One region of the Cocleimonas sp. KMM 6892 genome, then DNA from elsewhere that is predicted to be linked to it. Evidence: predicted binding sites of a transcription regulator. Region 1 holds the regulator's gene; each other region holds the start of a gene.
What was found. Region 1 encodes HrcA, which represses chaperone genes, less so after heat shock. Its sites were predicted from a motif close to TTAGCACTCNNNNNNNNNGAGTGCTAA; they were not measured.
Positions count from the first base shown of each region.

Region 2: the regulator HrcA is predicted to act here: its motif matches at 4,009-4,035, upstream of rpoH (RNA polymerase sigma factor RpoH).
Region 3: the regulator HrcA is predicted to act here: its motif matches at 2,953-2,979, upstream of OO007_RS12650 (co-chaperone GroES).

Region 1 covers NZ_JAPFBV010000003.1:60,748-68,553, reverse strand. The annotation lists gene OO007_RS09365 (NAD(+) kinase) at 1-694, opposite strand, end outside; gene OO007_RS09360 (DMT family transporter) at 817-1,737, shown strand; gene OO007_RS09355 (glucosamine inositolphosphorylceramide transferase family protein) at 1,810-3,003, opposite strand; gene OO007_RS09350 (glycosyltransferase) at 3,025-4,233, opposite strand; gene hrcA (heat-inducible transcriptional repressor HrcA) at 4,434-5,477, shown strand; gene grpE (nucleotide exchange factor GrpE) at 5,627-6,226, shown strand; gene dnaK (molecular chaperone DnaK) at 6,451-7,806, shown strand, end outside.
Region 2 covers NZ_JAPFBV010000001.1:414,681-422,486, forward strand. The annotation lists gene dxs (1-deoxy-D-xylulose-5-phosphate synthase) at 1-1,402, opposite strand, end outside; gene OO007_RS01885 (polyprenyl synthetase family protein) at 1,529-2,431, opposite strand; gene OO007_RS01890 (exodeoxyribonuclease VII small subunit) at 2,472-2,726, opposite strand; gene rpoH (RNA polymerase sigma factor RpoH) at 3,085-3,969, opposite strand; gene hemL (glutamate-1-semialdehyde 2,1-aminomutase) at 4,078-5,358, opposite strand; gene OO007_RS01905 (dynamin family protein) at 5,603-7,036, opposite strand; gene OO007_RS01910 (hypothetical protein) at 7,108-7,806, opposite strand, start outside.
Region 3 covers NZ_JAPFBV010000004.1:209,578-217,383, reverse strand. The annotation lists gene dsbD (protein-disulfide reductase DsbD) at 1-1,159, opposite strand, end outside; gene OO007_RS12660 (H-NS histone family protein) at 1,906-2,229, opposite strand; gene OO007_RS12655 (FxsA family protein) at 2,362-2,904, shown strand; gene OO007_RS12650 (co-chaperone GroES) at 3,049-3,339, shown strand; gene groL (chaperonin GroEL) at 3,398-5,038, shown strand; gene OO007_RS12640 (hypothetical protein) at 5,386-5,823, shown strand; gene OO007_RS12635 (PhnA domain-containing protein) at 6,008-6,571, opposite strand; gene OO007_RS12630 (DsbA family oxidoreductase) at 7,017-7,787, shown strand.

The DNA.
Region 1 (7,806 bases):
TTTCCTCCATGCTGATATTTATCAGGCTGTCATTGCTTATCACAATGGGGCGATTACTCAGTGTGTGCGGACATATCGGGACTAGCACGACGGCATTTAAACTCGGGTGAAGGATTGGGCCACCACTTGATAATGAGTATGCGGTCGAGCCTGTTGGCGTCGCTACCACGATTCCATCAGCGCGTTGGGTATTCACAAATTTATCATCGATATGCGTTGTGAATTCAATCATGCGGATGTCATTTCTCACATGAAGTACAACATCATTGAAGGCAATGCTGCCACCCAGACTTTTATCGCCTCTAAAGGCTTCTGCATACAGCAAAGAACGTGTTTCTAAGGTGTAATCGCCTTTCAGCATCTGGCTTAATTGTTTGGTGATTTCATTGGGGGAAATATCGACCAGAAAACCTAATCGCCCCAGATTAATGCCAATAACAGGTACATTTTTATCCGCAAGTAATCGTCCTGCTTTCAGTAATGTGCCATCACCGCCAACCACAATAGCGAGATCAATGCAGCTGCAAAATTTTTCAGTATCAATAGCATCAATGTCTAGGTATTGGGCCGCATTTTTTTCCGCGACAACCGTAAACTTTTCTTTAATCAGAAAATCATGAAGGGTTGTAAGCGTCGCTTTTACGCGGTCATCACTGTCTTTGGAAAAAATACCAATCGTTGAGAAGTTTTTCATGCAGGTCTCTTTTTAAATCACTAAACTACGATACATTAAAAATGTCGCGTAAATATGCGGGCTTCAGTAGAAGTTGGCCTATATTAACGTAAAAGCGCAAAAGAAGAGAGAATAAGAGAGTAATGACACAGAATCGATCAGCCCTTACCGGTAATTTTTTGATGATAATTACCGCAGCTTTATGGGGCTTTGCCTTTGTTGCACAAAAAACCGGGATGGATCATCTCAGCCCGTATATGTTTAGTGCAATTCGATTTGTTCTAGGTGCTACCTGTTTGGTGTTTTTGCTTAGATGGTTTGGTGGTGCTCGTCTGGATCGACGTGGTTATATCATGGGAATAGCCATGGGCGTAGTTCTGACCTTTGGTGCCCTGATGCAACAAGTTGGCATTGTTGAAACAACGGCGGGTAAGGGTGGCTTTTTAACGGCTATTTATATTCTGTTAGTGCCTATTTTTCTATCTTTTTCAGGGCATAAGCTTGCCCTTCAGATATGGCCTGCCGCCATTTTAGCGATTGCAGGATTGTATTTGTTATCGATTAAAGGGGGCGAGTTTAACTCGATTAATGTCGGTGATTACTGGGTATTAGCCTCTGCCATTTTTTGGGCGGTACACATTATTCTTATTGAAAAAGCCGTGAAATATTACGATCCGCTACGTTTATCCATTGTGCAGTTTTATACCTGCGGTTTGTTGTCACTGGTTGCAGTCTTTTTCTTTGATACGACAGTTTGGTCTGATGTGCTTGAAGGTGTAAAAGGTGGGTGGTTAGAATTACTTTATGGCGGCGTAGCATCCGTGGCGGTTGCCTATACGCTTCAGGTATTTGCACAACGATCTGTACCTTCGCATCATGCTGCTTTAATTTTGTCGTTAGAGGCTGTGTTTGCCGTTATAGGTGGGGTTTGGCTATTGGATGAAGAGCTAACTATGCGCATGGTAATGGGCTTTGGCTTAATCTTCGTGGGCATTATTCTTGCCCAGATACCGTTGTCCGGAACTAAGGCGAAACTAAAAATTAGAGAAAATATTGCTGATTGAGGCGGGAAGTGCAGTAAATAGTCATTCTATTGACAAACTTTCCAACGAAAAGCAGGGGTATTTTAGCAATTTTTATGAGCCTTTGTTTCGTATAACGGTATCTATAATGATTTCAAAAATACGCCTAAGGTTGCCACCAACGAAACGCTTTAAAGAATAGATGTCAAAACGCGCTATTTCCATGTCGGCAATAATCAGATCATGATCTTGATTATAAGTGTGGATGCCTATAGCGCCTTGAGTCGGAGTTATTGTTTCTAGCGGTTCTTCAATGTACCCATTTTCAATCTGGATGACTTTGTTGAGTTGGAGTTGATGTCCGTATCGTTTAGCGCAATCTTGAGAAACTCGAATCAACTCACCATTTTTCTGGATGAAATTCCCAGCCATTCGGGCTTTTGTTACATCCGTAATAACAGGTTCGTCATAGAGCTTTTGAAAAGGACTGTTTAATAAATCTGCCGATTTATAAATGGATAATTCATCGTTGTAGTCAGCTGTAGTCTGTCCTTCTGAGGTAAATAAATACCAGTCGTCATTAATTTTTAAAGGCGTGGTATCTACTGCTCCAACCTTATCGATTAAGGTTTTTTTCTTTTTCCATTCATAGGGGAATGAAGTGCACTCAAATAAATCGACGCTATTGTTCTCTTCACTTTCCGGGATCATGTAGTACGTGCCGTTTTCCAACAATACATTAGGAAAAGACAAATGATAATCAAAGTCGAGAATGACCTTGTCATTGATCAAACGGTTGTTTTCAATATCGAGCTCGGCCGCGCAAAGGTAGCCACGATAATCCTCAAATTTTAGTTCTTCATAAAAAACGTAGTATTTATTGTCTTTGAAAACCACAAAAGGATCGGCTTGAAACAGCGCCGAATCAGGAATGATCTTGTGCCATTTGGTTTCATGAGCTTGCTTGTAAACGATCACCCATTGCGTTGGGATAAACGTTTCGAATAGCATTTTCTTCAAAAATAGCAGCTTATAAATCAACTTATCAGCTTTGGATAAGGGGCTGCGGTCGTATTCGAGGTCAGATTCATTGATGCCAAGTCTTGAACAAATGCGCTCTATTTTCTCGTGCGTCATTTGTAGTGAACGACTTAGTGATCTTCTGTCTGCCGCTAAACTCGCTTTAAGAATCGTTTCGCCATCTTTGGTGAATACTAATTCGACACAGCCATCGCTTACCGATGCTTTGTGGATACCTTCGAGTAGTGAGTTACAACCTGTAACCGTAAGCGTGTAATTTGCAAGCATCTAAAAGGGAGTAATGGCCAATTAAGACTCAGCAATCAGATCAGATTCTGAAGCATTATTGTTGTTATATAAATTACGATAAAGATCTTCGTGCTGTTTCACTTGTTGTTCCAGAGTGAAATTGTCTAAGGTTCTCTGTCTGGCTGCCTGTCCCATTTGTGCATAAGTGTCAGGTGTGTCTCTTTTGATTTTTACCATTTTTTGCCACGCTTCAGCCATTGCTTCATCATCTCCGATAGGAGTAATCAGGCCGGTATCACCAATAATATAATCATTGTCGCCCACTGCAGTCGCTACGCACGGTATGCCAGATACCATCGCTTCACCTAATGTAAGTGGGAAGGCTTCGCCGAAAGAGGTAAGCGTAGCAAGGTCAAATGCATTCACCACATCAGGAATATCTTCGCGATTTCCTAGCATGTGTACTTTGCCTTCAAGCCCAAGCTCTTTTCGTAAGTTGACTAATTCTTCGTTGTTTTCATCAACATTGGTGCCTACCAGCATAAAATGAACGTGTGGCTGAGTTTTTGCCAGCAAGGCTGCAGAATGCATAAAGCCAATATGATTTTTCTGGCGATGGAAACGTGCAATTTTACCGATAACGAATGCATTATCAGGAATCATAAGGCTATGACGAACTTTAAGTCCGGCAGGGCGGTTAGGAAAACATTTGCTGGTGTCGACGCCATTCGGAATAACAATTGATTTTTCGTTATTAAAACCCCAGGCAACATGTTGATCTTTATTCAGGTTTGAAACATACATCATGCACGCAGGTAATTTTGAAATTAGCCCCCAGGTACGCAACTGTAAACGTTTGCGAATTGGCTCTTTGTCGTAATGCTCTAAAGGCTCATGAACAGTCCAGATAACCGGTGGTTTTTTCGGCAAAAACTTGTTGAATAGTGTGCCAACAACGCCGCCTTCATACATGGTTCCATGAATCACGTCCGGATTGAATTCTTTTAGGATTGAATACGCCTTGCGTACATTTAATGGGTTCTTTTTGAGCTGTAATGAATGAACAGGCAAACCAAGTTCACGAATTCTATCTGCAAGATAGGTTTCGTTATGTAAGGAAATGACGATCATTTCAAACTTGCTTTTATCGATATCAGTCAATAAACGTAGCAGCTGAACTTCTGCGCCACCCGTTTCTAGACCTGTAGATATATGAGCTACTTTAATCACTTTGGTTACCTTGTTTTTTGCCTTATTGTTATCATTCATTTAGTTTTTTGATTTTCTCATAAGGGTTTTATTTATCAATATTGAATAAGATGAAAGGACTGGAACTCAGATTCAAGTGTACAATTTTTATCCAGCTGTTTGGTTGGATTAATAAAAAAAGCCGTATAAGTAGGGGGGTGACTAAATAAAACGGTTCATTTGGTCTTGAAAACTCATAAAAAATCATCATTATTAGGGCTATGTCAAAAGATACCTGTGATTTAAACGAAAGAGCCAAACATCTGCTAAAAGTCTTAATAGAAGGCTATATTTCAGATGGTCAGCCTATAGGCTCTACCTTACTTGCTAAACGTAGCGGTCTGGATTTGAGTCCGGCTACTATTCGTAATGTCATGGCGTCGCTTGAAGATGCGGGTTACATTCATGCGCCTCACACTTCTGCAGGTCGTGTGCCAACCTCTCAGGGTTATCGTTTGTTTGTTGATTCTTTGTTGAATGTCACTCCTTTGGCGGAACAGGAATGTCAGACGCTGCAAATTCAATTGGATAATCGATCTTCAGCCAATTTAATTCAGTCAGCATCAACCATGTTGTCTGGATTAACCCAGTTGACCGGTATTGTAATGGCGCCACAAATGGAAGCGCGTGCGATTCGTAAAATAGAATTCCTGAAACTCTCTGATTCTCAGGTGCTAGTGGTATTGGTGATGTCGAATAACGATATCGAAAATCGCATGATCACGATGGACCGCGAAATAACCAGTTCTGAATTACAGCAAAGCAGTAATTATCTAAATGAGATTTTAGTGGGCAAAGATTTGGCTCAGGCGCGTGTTGCTCTGTTAAATGAAATGAAACAAGTACGAGCCGATATGAACGCGATGATGCTTTCTGCGATTGATCTTGGTGAGCAGGCTGTTTCAGGTATGGCAGATAATGTGGAAGATGATTACGTTGTTGCTGGCCAAACGAATCTGATGGATTACGATGATTTATCAGATGTGACTAAGTTGCGTCAGTTATTTAATGCCTTCAACGAGAAAAGAGATATTCTGAATTTACTGGATCGCTGTATGACAGCGGATGGCGTTCAGATATTCATTGGTCGAGAATCCGGTCATGAAGTTTTTGGCGATTGCAGCGTAGTTACCGCACCTTATCAAATTGATGATACTCATATTGGTGTTCTGGGAGTTATAGGCCCTAAACGCATGCATTATGATCGTGTGATTCCAGTCGTTGATATCACCGCTAAGCTTCTTTCCGCGGCTCTGAATAAATAAAAATATTCGAGAAAGGCAAAAAACAATAAAATTTTCTTGAATTATTACTTAGAATCCCCACTTTTTACCGCACATTAAGTGAAATAAAGAAGTGTATTAAAGCTTTATTAAAATTTATTAAACATAAACAAATATTAGGTCGATAGCTCATGAGCGAATCTGAAAATAATAGTAATCCAGATAATATGGAAAATAACGTTGAGAACAATGTTGATAACAGCGTAAATAACGACGTTAACAATCAGCCGGAAGAAGCATCTGCCGAGATGCCAAATGGCGCTGAAGAAGTCACCATAGAATCTTTACAACAGAAGCTGGAAGAAGCAGAAGCCAAAGCCAATGAAAACTGGGACAAGGCACTGCGAATTCAAGCCGAGATGGATAATTTACGCAAACGTTCTGAAAAGCAGGTTGAAGATGCGCACAAGTACGCCGTAAAGAAGTTTGTCGAAGAAATACTCCCTGTGGCAGATAGTCTGGAAATGGGATACGCCGTAGAAGGTGAAGTTGAGCAGATTCGCGAAGGTATTGGTTTGACCATGAACGTCTTAAAAGCAGCCATGGAAAAGTTTAACGTTGTTGCAATTGATCCTTTGGGAGAAAAGTTCAACCCTGATTTACACCAGGCGATGGCAATGCAGCCGAGCGAAGAATATGAGAATGATCATGTGAGCGCGGTGATGCAAAAAGGCTATACCTTAAACGGTCGTCTGGTTCGCCCAGCAATGGTAATGGTTGCTAAAAACTAAATAATTTTATAACTACCTTTTTCAGTAGCACAAATAGCGCCTCTGACCGGGTAACAAATAAAGAAATTAAATAAATGTGGATTTTTTATTGATTTTAACCTTGATAAATAAACAAATAACCACACATTTATTACAACATTTTTTGATATTAACGTAACTCTAGATTGAGCTTAAAACAATCCAAAGTTATTGACAGTAATAAACACATTTAAGAGAGAATTAACATGGGAAAAATAATCGGAATTGACTTAGGAACCACAAACTCCTGTGTCGCAGTTATGGAAGGTGATAAGCCTAAAGTTATCGAGAACGCTGAAGGCGATCGCACAACCCCTTCGATCGTTGCATTTGCAAACGATGAAGTATTAGTAGGTCAACCAGCTAAGCGTCAATCAGTAACGAATCCTGAAAACACACTTTACGCAATCAAGCGTTTGATCGGTCGTACTTTTGAAGAAGAAGCCGTACAAAAAGATATTAAGTTAGTACCTTATAAAATCACTAAAGCAGATAACGGTGATGCATGGGTAGAAGCTAATGGTAAGAAGATGTCACCTCCTGAGGTATCAGCACGTATTCTTCAAAAGCTTAAGAAAGACGCAGAAGACTACTTGGGTGAGTCAGTAACAGAAGCAGTTATTACGGTTCCTGCATACTTCAACGATTCACAACGTCAAGCGACTAAAGATGCGGGTAAAATCGCGGGATTAGATGTTAAGCGTATTATCAACGAGCCAACAGCCGCAGCACTTGCTTACGGTATGGATAAAATGGCAAAAGGCGATAGCACGATTGCTGTATACGACTTAGGTGGTGGTACATTCGACGTATCAATCATCGAAATCGCAGAAATCGACGGCGAATACCAGTTTGAAGTACTAGCAACCAATGGTGATACATTCCTTGGTGGTGAAGACTTTGATATGCGTCTTATCGACTACTTGGCAGATGAGTTCAAGAAAGATAATAGTGTAGATCTACACAACGATCCTCTTGCTCTACAACGTCTAAAAGAAGCAGCAGAAAAAGCGAAAATTGAGCTTTCATCTGCAACGCAGACTGACGTAAATCTACCTTATATTACAGCTGACGCTTCTGGTCCTAAGCACTTAAACGTTAAAGTAACACGTGCTAAATTAGAATCACTGGTTGAAGATTTAGTTAAGCGTACGATTGAGCCTTGTAAAGTTGCACTGAAAGATGCTGGTCTTAAAGGATCTGAAATCAATGATGTAATCCTGGTTGGTGGTCAAACACGTATGCCAATGGTTCAACAAGCAGTAACAGATTTCTTCGGCAAAGAGCCACGTAGAGATGTAAACCCTGATGAAGCAGTAGCAGTTGGTGCAGCGATTCAAGGTGGTGTTTTAGGTGGAGATGTTAAAGACGTATTACTACTTGACGTAACGCCTTTATCATTAGGTATCGAAACAATGGGCGCGGTAATGACCAAACTTATTGATAAGAACACAACGATTCCTACTAAAGCACAACAAGTATTCTCAACAGCTGAAGATAATCAGAATGCTGTAACAGTACATGTGCTTCAAGGTGAACGTGAAATGGCATCGGGTAACAAA
Region 2 (7,806 bases), on a different contig from region 1:
AACGAACCGCTGTAGGTCCATTTTGCTGGTAAGCTGTGTACAGCATTTGCCTGCACTCATCTTCGTTAGATGGAGCCATTACGATCATATTTGGGATACAGCGCAAGTAAGAAAAATCATAATTGCCCGAATGCGTTGGACCATCTGAACCAACTAAACCTGCACGGTCGATTGCAAACACAACAGGCAAATCCTGTAGCGCGACATCGTGTATTAACTGATCATAAGCGCGCTGTAAAAATGTCGAATATATCGCAACAATTGGCTTTAAACCATCGCATGCCATTCCGGCAGCAAGTGTTACTGCATGCTGTTCGGCAATCGCGACATCGTAGTAACGATCAGGGAATTCTTTAGAAAACTCAACCAACCCGGAACCTTCACGCATTGCCGGAGTGATACCGACAAGCTTTTCGTCTTTCGCAGCCATATCGCACAACCAACGACCAAACACTTGTGTGTATGTCGGCGTACTGGGTTTATTTGATTTTTGCACTCCGGCTTTCAAATCAAAAACAGAGACCGCGTGATATCCAATCGGATCTTTTTCAGCGGGCTCGTAACCTTTGCCTTTTTGAGTGACAACGTGTAAAAACTTAGGCTCGTTGATGTCTTTGATGTTCTCTAGAATCTTAACCAATTCAATCACATCATGACCATCGACTGGGCCGTAATAAACGAAGCCCATTTCTTCGAATAGCGTTGCAGAGGGCATTATCATGCCTTTGGTATGCTCTTCAGCGCGTCTGGCAAAACGCTTCATGACTGGCGTATTCGCAAGTATTTTCTTGCTATTTTCACGCATCGTTGAATAAAAATTACCCGACAATAAACGCGCTAGATACTTACTTAAACCACCCACATTGGGTGAAATAGACATATCATTATCGTTTAAAACAACCAGCATCTCAGTATCAATGTCACCAGCATGATTTAAAGCTTCATAGGCTAAACCCGCTGTTAATGCGCCATCACCGATAACGGCGATTGAATGTCGATCAATACCTTGTTGTTTTGCTGCAAGCGCCATACCTAACGCAGCACTGATAGATGTACTGGAATGGCCTACGCCAAAATCATCATATTTACTTTCTTCACGACGCGGAAAACCACACAAACCATCTTTCTTTTTAATGGTACGAAGCTGATCTCTACGGCCTGTTAAAAGCTTATGCACATAGGCTTGATGCCCGACGTCCCAGATCAATCGATCATTTGGCGTATCGTAGACGTAATGTAGCGCAACGGTTAATTCAAGCGCACCTAAACCAGATGCTAAATGGCCTCCGGAGTCTGATACTGATTGCAATAAATACTTACGCACCTCATCACACAGCGCTGGCAATTCTTCAATTGTCAGGCTCTTTAGGTCTGCGGGTGTATTTATATTGTCAAATAACATGTATCTTAAATTATAGCCTTGATGGTTATTCTAGATAACAACTTTAGATAGCAACTCTAGATAGTAAGCCTAGGTAGCGGGTCTATGTATTGTAACTATGATAATGAAAAGACGTACTGCTTTAAATCAAGCAATGCGCTTAACAATAAAACTTGCGATTTCTCTTAGTGAATCGGCTTCTTCTCCAAAATCTATGAGAGAGTCTAACGCTTTTTTGTTCAAATTAAACAATTTTTCTTTAGCTGCTGACATTCCCATGATGGACGGATAGGTTGGTTTTCCTGCCGCAATATCGGATCCCTGTTGTTTTCCCAGCGTTTCTGTATCGCTTTGAATATCAAGAATGTCGTCTCTAACCTGAAAAGCCAAACCAATTGCTTGAGAGTATTCTGTCAAACTTCTACGTTTTTTTACAATCTCTTCGCTATTCGCTTGTTCTTTTGTTTCCATACAATACGTCGCCATTTCAACACTTGCTGTAATTAATGCGCCAGTTTTATGGTTATGCATGATTTCTAATTCATCTTCAGTTAACTGCTTTCCCACTGCCGCTAAATCTATACTCTGTCCCTTCACCATACCATCTGGGCCTGAGGCAATTGCCAGGATATTGAGTATTTTTAGCTGATTTTCTGCGCAGATTCCTTGCATTGGGTTTGATAGCAACTGGAATGCCAAGGTCTGCAGAGCATCTCCCGCAAGAATGGCTGTCGCTTCATCGAAAGCGATATGAGTGGTTGGTTTGCCTCTTCTAAGCGCATCATCATCCATACTCGGCAAATCATCATGAATCAGAGAGTAGGCATGTATCAATTCGATAGCGGCCGCAGGTAAATCGAGCAAATCGACATTTATCTTTAATGCTTCTCCGGTGGCATATACCAATAAGGGACGCACACGCTTACCGCCACCCAAAGCTGAATAGCGCATCGCTTCATGCAATTGTGAAGATGAAATGAAAGATGAGCTTGATAGAGGTACCGAGTCTAAAAACTGTTCGATACGATGCTGATAGTCTTCGCGTGTCATAATATTTTAAAAATTAACCTTGGTGTTTGTCGAAAATAGCCTATACAGAACTATCATCAAAATCACTCTCTTCGTCATCTTCACTGAGAATTTTCACACGGTGTTCAGCATCTTTTAACGCTGCCTGACATGCTCTACTCAGCTTCACGCCATTCTCAAATTCTTTTAGTGACTCTTCTAAAGATAGATCACCAGATTCAATTTTCGATACCAATGCTTCCAAATCAGCCATGGCAGTTTCAAAATCTGGTTTTGTTTCATCTGCAGATTCATTTTTCAGAGACTTTTTATTCATCTAAGCTGTGTATCCAATACGTATGCTGGGCTGTTGATTATAATGGCTTAATCCTGAAAGGATAGTGGTGTTTAACAATGCCAACACGGTTTTATGGATAAATAAGTGTAACTTGCAGAGCGCATTAGAATAACCTACCATATCACCCTGTTTTTATAGGAGTGGAAATTCTCATGTTCGATTTTAGTTTTGGTGTACCACTGTTGATCGTTACAGCACTGATCATTTTTGCATGGCTGAGTTTTTTCTCAGTAGTGTTTGGAATGTAAATTTGCTGAGTATTAATTACAGACAATAAAAAGGTCGCTTTATAGCGATCTTTTTATTGTTTTGAATTTACAGCTTGTTAACTGTTGTATTAAGCAGCTTCTACTGAACTCTTTAGCTTTTCAATCGCGTTACTCTCAATCTGACGAATACGCTCAGCCGACACTTCATATTTTGCAGCCAAGTCCTGCAACGTCGCTTTTTCTTCTACTAACCAGCGAGAAGCTAAAATATCCTTACTGCGATCATCTAAGGTAGACATCGCATTTTTGAATAAGACCTGAGTATGAGACTCCCAGTCTGCTGTTTCGATAGCATCAGAAGGATCTTCGACATCGGATTGCAAGTACTGATTCGGAGAATATGCACTATCATCATCGTCATCTGTTGATAAATCAAAACCGATATCCTGACCAGACATGCGCTTTTCCATTTCCAGCACGTCTTTGCTTGTAACACCTAAATCATTCGCGATATCTTTAACTTCTGCATCGTTCATCCACGCTAATCTTTTCTTTTTACTTCTAAGATTAAAGAATAATTTGCGCTGTGCTTTAGTTGTAGCAACTTTAACAATTTTCCAGTTCTTTAAAATAAACTCGTGAATTTCTGCACGAATCCAATGAACTGCAAAAGATACCAAACGCACATTTACCGTCGGATCAAAGCGTTTTACTGCTTTCATTAATCCTACATTACCTTCTTGCACTAAATCAGCTAAAGGTAAACCGTAACCGCTGTAACCGCGCGCAACTTTAATTACAAAACGTAAGTTATGCATAATCAGTTGGCGAGCTGCTTCAAGATCGTCGTTATCGCGTAGCTTAACTGCTAGTTCGCGCTCTTCAGACTTCTTTAAAACCGGAATTTCACGTACAGACTGAATGTAACTCTCGAGACTTCCTGAAAGAACCGGCATAGTCATCGCTGTACTTGTCGCTGCTGTGTTTCCTACTACTAATGTATTGTTTGTCATATCTTTTCCCCTGAAACTTCCTCAGATTGTTATGCTATTTTAGCACTCAAAGACTTAGAGTGCTAATACCACAAAAAGTTTCGGACAATCCGTAATTATTTTTAATAATTAAAGATTTGCGAAGACTTTTTCAGCGGCGCCTAATGTTGCATTTATGTCCTCAACGGTATGTGCATTAGACATAAAACCAGCTTCATAAGCAGAAGGAGCCAGATTAACGCCCTCATCCAACATACTATGGAAGAAACGATTAAATCGCTCTATATTGCACTTTGATACTTGTGCAAAATTTTCTATTTTATCTTCATCACTGAAGAATAAACCAAACATTCCACCCACTTGATTACTGCTTAATGGAATGTCGCTCTGTCGCGCACGCTCTAACATTCCATTAACGAATAATTCGGTTTTCTCTGTTAGCTCAGGATAAAAACCATCACGAGAGATGATTTCCAGTGTCTTCAAACCAGCAGTCATTGCCAACGGATTACCCGATAAAGTACCTGCTTGATAGACAGGACCTAAAGGAGAAAGTTTCTCCATAATATCTTTACGCCCACCAAATGCGGCAGCTGGCATACCGCCACCGATAACTTTGCCCAAGGTAGTCAAATCTGGCTTTATGCCGTAATGTGCTTGTGCACCACCCAGTGCAACGCGGAACCCGGTCATGACCTCATCAAAAATCAATACGGATCCATGCTCATCACACACTTCTCGGAGTGTTTCGAGAAAACCTTCCGAAGGTGGAATACAGTTCATATTCCCTGCTACTGGCTCAACAATAATACAGGCGATCTTATCTCCCATTTTTGCAAACAAGTCTTTTACTTGCTGCGGATTATTGTAATCCAGCGTTAAGGTGTGCTTTGCCAAATCAGCGGGAACACCGGGAGAGTTTGGCTCACCAAAAGTCAAAGCGCCTGAACCCGCTTTTACTAACAACGAATCACCATGTCCATGATAGCCACCCTCAAACTTCACAATATCATCACGACCTGTGAATCCGCGCGCCAATCGAATAGCTGACATGGTTGCTTCAGTTCCAGAGCTCACCATTCGCAACATTTCTATGGAAGGCAGGATTTCACAAATTTTCTTCGATATTGTTACTTCTATTTCTGTTGGCGCACCAAAGCTTAAGCCGTTTTCACTGGCAGTTTTAACCGCTTCGATGACTTCTGGATGCGCATGACCCGCGATCATTGGCCCCCAAGAACCCACATAATCGATATATTTGTTGCCATCTACGTCAAATAAATAAGCGCCTTTTGCTCTTTCTATAAATAACGGGGTACCACCGACGCTTTTAAATGCACGTACGGGAGAATTTACTCCACCAGGGATTGTAAGTTGAGCCTGCTCAAATAAAGATTGAGATTTAGTCATAATAATTCCGAATTTTCTAATTAATATATCGTGCGGTTATTTGTCGTTGTTTTGACGTTTCAATGTAAAACATTACATTGAAAAAAAGTGCCTATAAGTAGGGGGGTGCATTAAATTAAATACACCCCCCCTACTTATAGGCACTTTTTTATTTTATTCCAAGTTAGAATTAACTCAAGCAAGACATCCGTCAATTTTTTGAATGACTATTTATCTATTTGCCTTGTTCTCGGTGAATATGCTTTTATGAGTCTTCTTTACCAGATGGACTGGTATATCGATCATTCAAGGTTTGGACGAATTTGTCGATATCACTGCGTATACCGTCTAATCTTTTACGTACACCTGTACTCCAACCGACTGGATTCTTTCTGAAAATACTGCGCCACCAGCGTGTATTTTTTCTAAACGCATTGGCGATATTTCCATAAGGCTCGTCAGTGCTTAATTTTTTTGCAACGCCATTCACCAATTTTGAACGGACCATCTGATGAATCAGATAGAAGATCACAACTATCGCAGCTAACACCCCGATACCTAATATTTTGTTTTGTTTCAAAGCATCCAGCCATGGAGGATTAAAGACCATTCCCTGCCAGTAACCCGCAATCACTGAAAGTGTTATCAAGCCTAAAATGATAGGAACAAAAACCACCACATCGGTGATTAATACTCTTTTCTTCCAACGTTGCATAGCCAGTTTTACTTGAGGCACTGCTTGTTGCTCTATTTGATTAGAGAGTGACTCCATGCTTCCGATAATTCGATACACTCTTTCTACATCAATATCTTCCATACGTTTAGATATTTCTGCGTAGTCATTATTTCGCTTGTTTAGATATCGCTCCCAAACGGCTTTATTCTCAACAGGGGCAGCTAAGTCAGTATTAAAAATGACGTAGAAACGGCCGGCATTTAAACCACTTTGCACCAACGCTTTTTGCCATGACGCCACAATATCTTCCATATTGTCGTCATTTGCAGATGTATCAATCTGATTCAAGATAAACATGAATTTGCTATTATCACTGCGCTTTTGTGAACCTTGCACAAGATGCTCCAGAGTATCTTGCATTGCTCCTGGCTCAGGATGCCTTGCATCGAACAGCACCAACACCAAGTCCGAAAGATCAATAATATGATCAGTCAGTTTCAAGGTTTCTTTTCGTTGCTCATCCGCGTCAAAACCTGGAGAGTCGATAACTATCTTTCCGCGAAGTTTTTCGCTTGGCGTTGCCTTCATTTGCAAATAATTATCTATTCGTGAGCCTTCGCCCTGCGTAACAGATTCGATGTCTTCGCTTATTTGATAAAAAGGGAAACGAGGATCACCATCTAAAGCAATTCCGGGTAGCGTGCGTACTTTTGAATCTCTGCTGTAAGTGAGAACCGTGAATTTGTCATCGACCGCCTGATTACCTGAGTCTTGAACATTAAGCCCCAGATACGAATTGATGAAACTTGATTTACCAGCGGAGAACGTTCCTAAAATTGAAACCAGTGGCCACCACGATATCTGGGTAGCATACGATTGATCTGCAGCTAACAAACCCATTTTTTGAGAAATTTTGTCGAGCTTTCTATAACGATCTACGACTGATACTAATACAGGGTTTTCGGTCTCAAGGTGTTTTTGCAAAAGCTCTAGTCGGTCTTGCATTCTCTTTGCGGGTGTCATGAAATTTCCTTCCGAGTCACTTTAGACATCTGGTTTTACTGGTTAAAACGGGTGCAACCAAGCATTTAGACTTAGTTCATAGAAATCGCAGGCATAGCCAAGTAGGGGCTATTTATTCGTGCAGGACCTTGATCATTAGACATGGATTGCTGGAAAAGAGCTGGCTGCACTTGATAACTCGAACCTGCTGGTGATACTGGAACAGGCATCGGAATATCCTGCTGATAATTTGAAACAGGTTGTTCTGCAGGGTAGGCGAAATATGATTGCGGCAAAGGCGCTCTAGAACCCGGGAAAGGCATGCTCTGACTATTCTTCCAAGGCAAAAAGTTATTCATAAAGCTTAATGGAGTAGAAATATTCTTATTCATACTCCACATATCTCTTTGCATATTGTTAGTAGATGCCGCCATGTCGTAAGTAGCTGTTCGCATTCCACCAATACTCGTTACCATTTCATCGGTATTTTGCGTCATATTGGTCAAGTTACTCGACATGCTATTGGTAGAATCTACCAGACTATCCATTTTCACAGACATCTGATTCATATCACCAGAGATTGAGCTCATATTATTGTCTAGTGAACCGCTCATATGAGCAATGGTATCAGCCATTCTGTTTACGTCAGATGTTAACGAGAATATAAGAAAAAAGCCGAAAATAGAAAGCACAAAGAAAGCAAACATAGATGGATAGACCAACATCTGCATACGTTTATGAGTTGCTGCAGCCTTCATTTCAAATTCTTGAAGTTCGTTTTCCATTTCAAG
Region 3 (7,806 bases), on a different contig from region 1:
CCTGTGCAGAAACTTTGGTTGTCGCTGCAACGGCATTGTTGTTATCCGTAACTGCATTTGTTGTTGCAGTAGCTGTCGAATTGTTATCGCCAGCATTAGACGTGGCTGATGCATCTGCAGAGGCAATAGCCGCAGGCGCATTCGTAAGGCTTACCTTTTGTGTTTTATGTTGAGGCGGGTAGCAAATGCCAGTCAACTTAGAACAGCCTTGGTAGCTCGACTTTACGGTTATTTCATCCGTTTTGCCTGTAAAAGGTAGCTTTACATCGATTGGTTTATTGTAGATAACGATATCGCCGAAATACTGATCGTGCTCTTCCTTACCTTTAGGGAGCGATACTTTTTGTAAACTCACCCCAGACGCAGGATCAACAATTTCAAACTTGAATTTATGCTGATAAAGGTAATGGCCTTCCAGGATATCCCAGCGGGCATTGAGTGTTTGTTTGTCGACAGCGGTCAGGTCAAAACCAAACGCCTCATCGGGATGAAGTGGTTCATTGGGTGCATCAAGTCCGGTAATGCCTAACTCATCAGCAAGGCTTAAACCTGCTGCGGGTGCTTTATCAGAAAGAGGAATAGGTGCAATAGAAGAAGAGGCCGTCGGCGTAAAAACATCATTCGCAGGCGCGGTTAATGAAAGTGCGCCAGGTTTTTTGGCTGCGGCAATGGGGTCCATAGCAGGTGCAGGTAACGCGGCAAGTTTCAGCGTTAGCGTTTTCTTTTGCGGTGGGTAACACACTCCAATATCCGCACAACCTTGAGACTTGGTTTTTAACGACAGTTCCGTACCCGATGAGACAGAAGCATCTCGAATCAACGGAATTTGCACAGCGATTTTGTTGCGATACGTTTCTACTTTGCCAAAACCCGGGTCGTCTTTAATCTTACCCTTGGGGAACGTGGCTTCGCCTAGTGTGATGCCCGGTGTTTCACTTTCGAAGGAGAAACGCTTGCGGTACATATAATAACCATCAGCGATATTCCAGGTGGCGGTTAAACTCTCTGGTGAACTGCTCGATAATGAAGGGCTGAACGCTTCATCTGGCGGTAATAAATCGTCAGGGTTTGCTGCAAATGTATTCAATGATACAAACAGCAAAATAAGTGATGTTAGTGACTTTAGGGAAAATGCACTATGTAAAAGTTTCTTTAACATAAAAGCGTTATCTTATTTATTTAAGATTCTTTCGAAGGCGTTACGCGCTCTCGTAAAATCTAATTTATTGTTTAAAAGGGTCAACAACCGTTATCTCAACTTTATCTGCGTCGTTTATGTATAACGTTTAAAAAGTCCGGTTCTCTAGCAGTAGCTGTCTCAAATCGTTTGCAAATCAACAGTACGTGCAATACGTACAGGCAAAAATCACAGCTTAATACGTTTTATAACAGAGTCATGGATGCAAGAAAAGTATGCGAACTAGTAACACCACTTAAGGAAAACCTGCATTATAACGCCAATCATAATCATCAATAAAATCAAAAAGCCCAACGTTACTAATAATTAATGTAAGTAAGCTCATAATAACGTAAGCAAGCTGTATGCAAGTTAAATAGAAAACAAGCTAAAAAAAACGGCTCAAAGTAGGGGGGGTGGCTTTTCTAGGCTTACCAAAAGCCAGAGATGACAAGTCAAATAATTGAGTTACCCGTTTTAAAAAACAAAACGGTAAGCTCACTAAAGTCCATCGTAGATTCCGTAAGGAATCGTCGATGTACAATGATCAAATTCAAGGCTGACTAATTTGGAGTTCGATGGTTTATCAGTTTAACGCTTACCAAAAGCCAGAAATGACAAGTCAAATAATTGAGTTACTCGTTTTAACAACAAAACGATAAGCTCACTAAAGTCCATCGTAGATTCCGTAAGGAATCGTCGTTAAAAAACGATTAGAAAATCATATATCAAAGAATAATCAATAAATCGTCCAGAGTGCCCTTATCTCCAATGTAATCCTGAACCCATTTGGGCTTTTTGCCACGACCACTCCAGGTTTCATTGAAATCATCCGGGTTTCTGTATTTTGCTTTCACAAATCCTATCTGGGTTTTGTTTTTATTATTCACGATTTCATCCAGACTAAAGCCGGCCTCTGCCGCCATTGCTTCCATTTGTTCCTTTAATGCAAGCTTTTCAGCCTTTCTCGCCTTGTTAATATATTTGGGTAATTCACCATGAAGAAAAATCAGTTCTTCAAGATTTAACTCACTCAAATCAATGGTTTTCATAACTTATGTCCAAACGCTCTTAAAAGGCCCGAAAAGGTTAAAATGATATTACTATTGAAGTAACACCTTTTATAACTATATTGAAACAAAGGTATTAATTAAAATTACCCTTCAATATTGTGGAGTATATCTATGCGTTCGACCACCATCTTTGCCGTTCTATTTTTGATCATCCCCATCACAGAGATCTACTTTCTAATAAAAGTCGGCGAAGTCATCGGCGCACTACCAACCATCATACTGGTGGTATTAACCGCTGTAATTGGTGCAGGGCTACTGCGCCAACAGGGTTTATCCACACTCGCACGATTTCAGCAGAACATGTCGCAGGGTAAAATTCCTGCACAGGAAATGGTCGAAGGCATAATTCTCGCCGTTGGTGGCGCACTCCTAATGACACCGGGTTTTGTCACTGACACCATTGGTTTCTTATGTTTGCTGCCATTTAGTCGTCAATATATTGCCAGTAACATAATCAAACGATCAGCAATGAAAGTAACCGGAGGTATGGGTGGATTCGGTGCAGGCTTCAATGGGCAAGCAGGTTCCCCGTTCAACTCAGATGGCGCTGATGCCGATATCGTAGAAGGTGAATACACCGTCGTAAAAGACGGAGAAGTCCATCAGGAAACCATTGTAATCAGCAATAAAAATAAGTCAGATAGCGATCTTTGAGCAATTAAATAAAAAATTCACTTGAAATACTAAAATCTGACCCTATCATTAGCAGTCCCTGATCGAGAGTGCTAATCCACTCTTGATGAGCCAAATTAAACATTACATAAATTTAATTAAAATTTACATTATAAGGAGTTACACATGGCGATTCGTCCTCTACACGACCGAGTTCTAGTACGTCCGACTGAAGAAGAAAAAGTGTCAGCTGGTGGAATTATCATTCCAGATAGCGCAAGCGGAGAAAAACCAAACACAGGCGAAATCATTGCAGCAGGCAACGGCAGAATCACAGATTCTGGTGATGTACGCGCAATGGACGTAAAAATAGGCGACAAAGTCCTATTCGGCCAATACTCAGGTCAAGCTGTGAAAGTTGAAGGTGAAGACTTACTAATGATGAAAGAAGAAGACATTTTAGCAGTAGTAGAGTAATCACTCGCAACGCTAAAAACTTTCATTGATTAAAAAACAAATTTAGAGGTAAATAAAAATGGCTAAAGAAGTACGATTTGGAGATGACGCACGTTCACGTATGGTTGAAGGTGTAAACGTTCTAGCTAACGCAGTAAAAGTAACGCTAGGTCCTAAAGGCCGTAACGTAGTATTAGATAAATCATTTGGTGCTCCAACGATCACTAAAGATGGTGTATCAGTAGCAAAAGAAATCGAATTAGAAGACAAATTCGAAAACATGGGCGCACAGATGGTGAAAGAAGTATCTTCACAAACATCTGACATCGCTGGTGACGGAACAACTACAGCAACAGTATTGGCACAAGCAATCGTTCGCGAAGGCATGAAGTCAGTAGCTGCAGGCATGAACCCAATGGACCTTAAGCGTGGTATCGACCAGGCAACTAAGGCAGCAGTAGCAAAGCTACAAGAAATGTCAAAACCATGTGCAGACAACGATGCAATCGCACAGGTTGGAACAATCTCTGCAAACTCTGATGAAAACATCGGTGGCATCATCGCTGAGTCAATGGACAAAGTTGGCAAAGAAGGCGTAATCACAGTAGAAGAAGGCACAGCACTAGAAAACGAACTAGACGTTGTAGAAGGTATGCAGTTCGATCGCGGTTACCTATCTCCTTACTTCGTGACAAACCAGCAAAACATGTCTGCTGAGTTAGAAGAGCCATTAGTTCTTCTACATGACAAGAAAATCACAAACATCCGTGACTTACTTCCTACACTAGAAGGCGCTGCAAAAGCAGGTCGTCCACTACTTATCGTAGCAGAAGACATCGAAGGCGAAGCATTAGCAACATTAGTTGTAAACAATATGCGCGGCATCGTAAAAGTAACAGCTGTTAAAGCACCTGGTTTCGGCGATCGTCGTAAAGCAATGCTAGAAGACCTTGCAATCCTAACCGGCGGCAAAGTAATCTCAGAAGAAGTTGGCCTATCACTAGAAGGCATCACAGTTGAAGATCTAGGTTCTGCTAAGCGTATCGTAGTAGACAAAGAAAACACAACAATCGTAGACGGATCAGGAACAGGCGAAGACATCAAAGCGCGTGTTGACCAAATCCGTGCACAGATGGAAACAACAACATCAGACTACGATCGTGAAAAACTTCAAGAGCGTGTAGCTAAACTAGCTGGTGGCGTTGCAGTAATCAAAGTTGGCGCAGCAACAGAAGTTGAAATGAAAGAAAAGAAAGCTCGCGTAGAAGATGCACTTCACGCAACACGCGCAGCAGTAGAAGAAGGTGTGGTACCAGGTGGCGGAGTTGCATTAGTTCGCGCACTACAAGACATCTCTGATCTTTCAGGCGACAACCACGACCAAGACATGGGTATTAAAATCCTACTTCGTGCAATGGAAGAGCCACTACGTCAAATCTGTCAAAACGCAGGCGACGAGTCTTCAGTAGTACTTAACGCAGTAAAGAACGGCGCAGGAAGCTTCGGCTACAATGCACGTACTAGCGAGTACGGCGACATGATCGAAATGGGTATCCTGGATCCAACTAAAGTAACTCGTACAGCGCTACAAAACGCAGCATCTGTATCTGGCCTAATCATCACTACCGAAGCAATGGTAGCGGATAAGCCAGAAGAAGGCGGAGCTGGCGGCGGTATGCCGGATATGGGTGGAATGGGTGGAATGGGCGGCATGATGTAAATTTCAATAGTCTTTTTGCTCAATCTCGGCGTTGGGCATTTGACTACAAACCCTCACGTACTTAAGTACGCTTCGGTCTTGTAGCCAAATACCCGCCTTGATCTTGAGCAAAAATCCTGCTTGAAATATCTGTCGGATACATTCTAGTATCTACCTAAAAAGGGACGCAATTTGCGTCCCTTTTTTTGTTTGAAAAAAAGTGCCTATAAGTAGGGGGGTGACCTTTATCTAGTTTAACCAGCAATTTACTGCGTTTATCCTAAAGAGCTATTCGATTTACTTCCTAGAAATCAAAATGCCGAGTTATTCAGATTTGTAAAAATCATTTAAAAGATTCAGGGATTAAAATGAAAATAAAGTCTTTAGTTTTATCAATTATGAGTGCTTTTTTGGTTAGTTGCTCAATTCCACAAAGCTCTTCAGAAGTTGTAAACAAGTCAAAAGATATTGGTAGTCTCTGTTATGACCTTTCTCCTGAGGTCGTTAATCAAAGACTTGATAGTTACATGGTTAGTTGTTATCGCCCATTTCAATCTGCAACTTATGCAGCAGGTATGATAATACCCATGACGATACATCAGGAAGTTGTGAAAGAGCGTTTACCATATGGGAATAGATACTCAGTTAAAAATAAATTAGGTTATGCTTTTACTGCTGAAGTAGTTCCTAATATTCAGGGGTGTAATACTTTTGTTAAAGCATATGCCTATTCAAATGGGTGGCAAAGGCACCTTAAGCCACTTGATGATGCAGTTAAAGGTAACCCAGCAAACTGTCCCAAATAATCTATAAAATAGCGGTAGCACACGTAGCTTAGATAAGCTTGCGCCATCTAACGCATGATTAGTGGCACCAAGTTAGTCCCTGCTACTATCGATAGTTAACTCTCAAAACCCAGATGACGCTATCGCTTATCTAGACTACATCTTTAACCAGAAAAAGTGCCCCAAAGTAGGGGGGTGTAGTGGTTTATACTTTCTTTACCGTTTTAGCGCCTAAAACGACTCGCGTGCCGTTGAGGTTTCCTTCGATACTTCGATTGGTATCTGTCAGTGCTATATTCTTTACGACCATTCCTCGTTTGGCGGTGAAATTAGCGCCAGTGATAAAAACATCTTTGATCATAATGGCGGAATCGCCTAGGGCAAATGCTACGCCATTGCTGTCTAGGGTCGGTCCATCGACTGCTCTAAGACCAGCCATTGCCCATTTCTTTACATCATCTTCGATATAGAGCATTTCTAATAAATCATTTGGCCAGCCTTCATCTCTAAGGCGGTCTAGCATGCGCCAGCTCATTGCTTGAATCGCGGGTATTTCAGACCACATGGTGTCATTCAAACAACGCCAGTGATTTGGCTGCATTTTTTCAGGGTGTTCGATTTGATCTAAACAGGTTGAGCAAACTAAGATAGATTTATCCAGGCTCTTTAACGTAATCGGTGGGATGTCATAAGTAGCTAACTCTTCATCAGAACCACAGAATTCACATTTGGAATGGGCGCGTTTTAGTAAAAGAGGGTCAATTGACATGTTTAACTCATGGATCGCAGAAAAAATGATTCTAGAATATTTTACATATTTCTTCATTAATCGAGATGATAATAATTGCTTACTCGATTAAACAGTGGGTACAAGCGCATTAGGTCTGATTAAAGAACGCGTTTCGACAACACGAATAAAATTAATAGTAAAAAAAGCCCCAAAGTAGGGGGGTGACCTATAAGAAGTTATTTTCAGGAGTCTAGAAGACTCAACACGTTGCTTTAACCTCCCTCGGCATTTGATTGTAAAAGTTACGCTCATCTTGTTTGGTATCTAGGCCATTTCAAGTGGCGCTTATGTAAAGATTTTGTAAAGATCAAAAGTAATCAATCTGAACCGCTTATACTAAGCATACAATTGGGTCATAGATGTTTTATGAAGTCTATGAAGCTTTATAGGGTATTGAATACAGCGAATTTACAGGGAAATATGCATGTTAAGAAAAACAAATAAACTACTGATATTAATAATGATTTTAAAAATAAGTTTTATCAGTGCTAATGCCTTAGCGGCTCAAAAAGAAATTGATGCAGAAAGTGTCGCCGCGAGTAAGTCTGAAGATAAAATAAGAATTGATATTGTCTCTGATGTTGTGTGCCCTTGGTGTGCGGTTGGTTATAAGAGACTCAGCCAGGCTATTGATGAATTAGAATTTCAGGATAAAGTCGATATTCATTGGCATCCTTTTCAGCTTAACCCTGATATGCCGCAAGAAGGAATTAATGCCGATCAATATTTAATGAACAAATTAAGGCTCTCTCCCGAAGAGCTAAAACAAAAAAGATCATCGGTTGCAAAAACAGGTGAAGATTCTGGTTTTACATTTAATTACTACGACGAGATGAAAAAACCCAATACGTTTCATGCTCATGTTTTACTTGATTATGCGAAAGCCTTTAATAAGCAAACGGAACTGAAAGTAAGACTGCAGGAATCCTATTTTAGCGAGAAAAAAAATATTGGTAATAGGGAAGTTTTATCTTCAATTCTGAAAGAAGTGGGATTAGATGCAGAAGAAGGAATAGCAAGGCTTGATGATGCTGAAGCAATAAAGCGTGTTAAAAATGATGAAAAATATTGGAAAGATTTAGGCGTACACAGTATTCCCACGATGGTTTTTGATAAGCGGGTAGCACGTCGGGGAGCTAATCCGGTTGAAGCCTATAAAGCCTTGTTGGTAGCCTTACACAATGAGAAGAAGTAGAAAATTAAGCCTGCTTAAT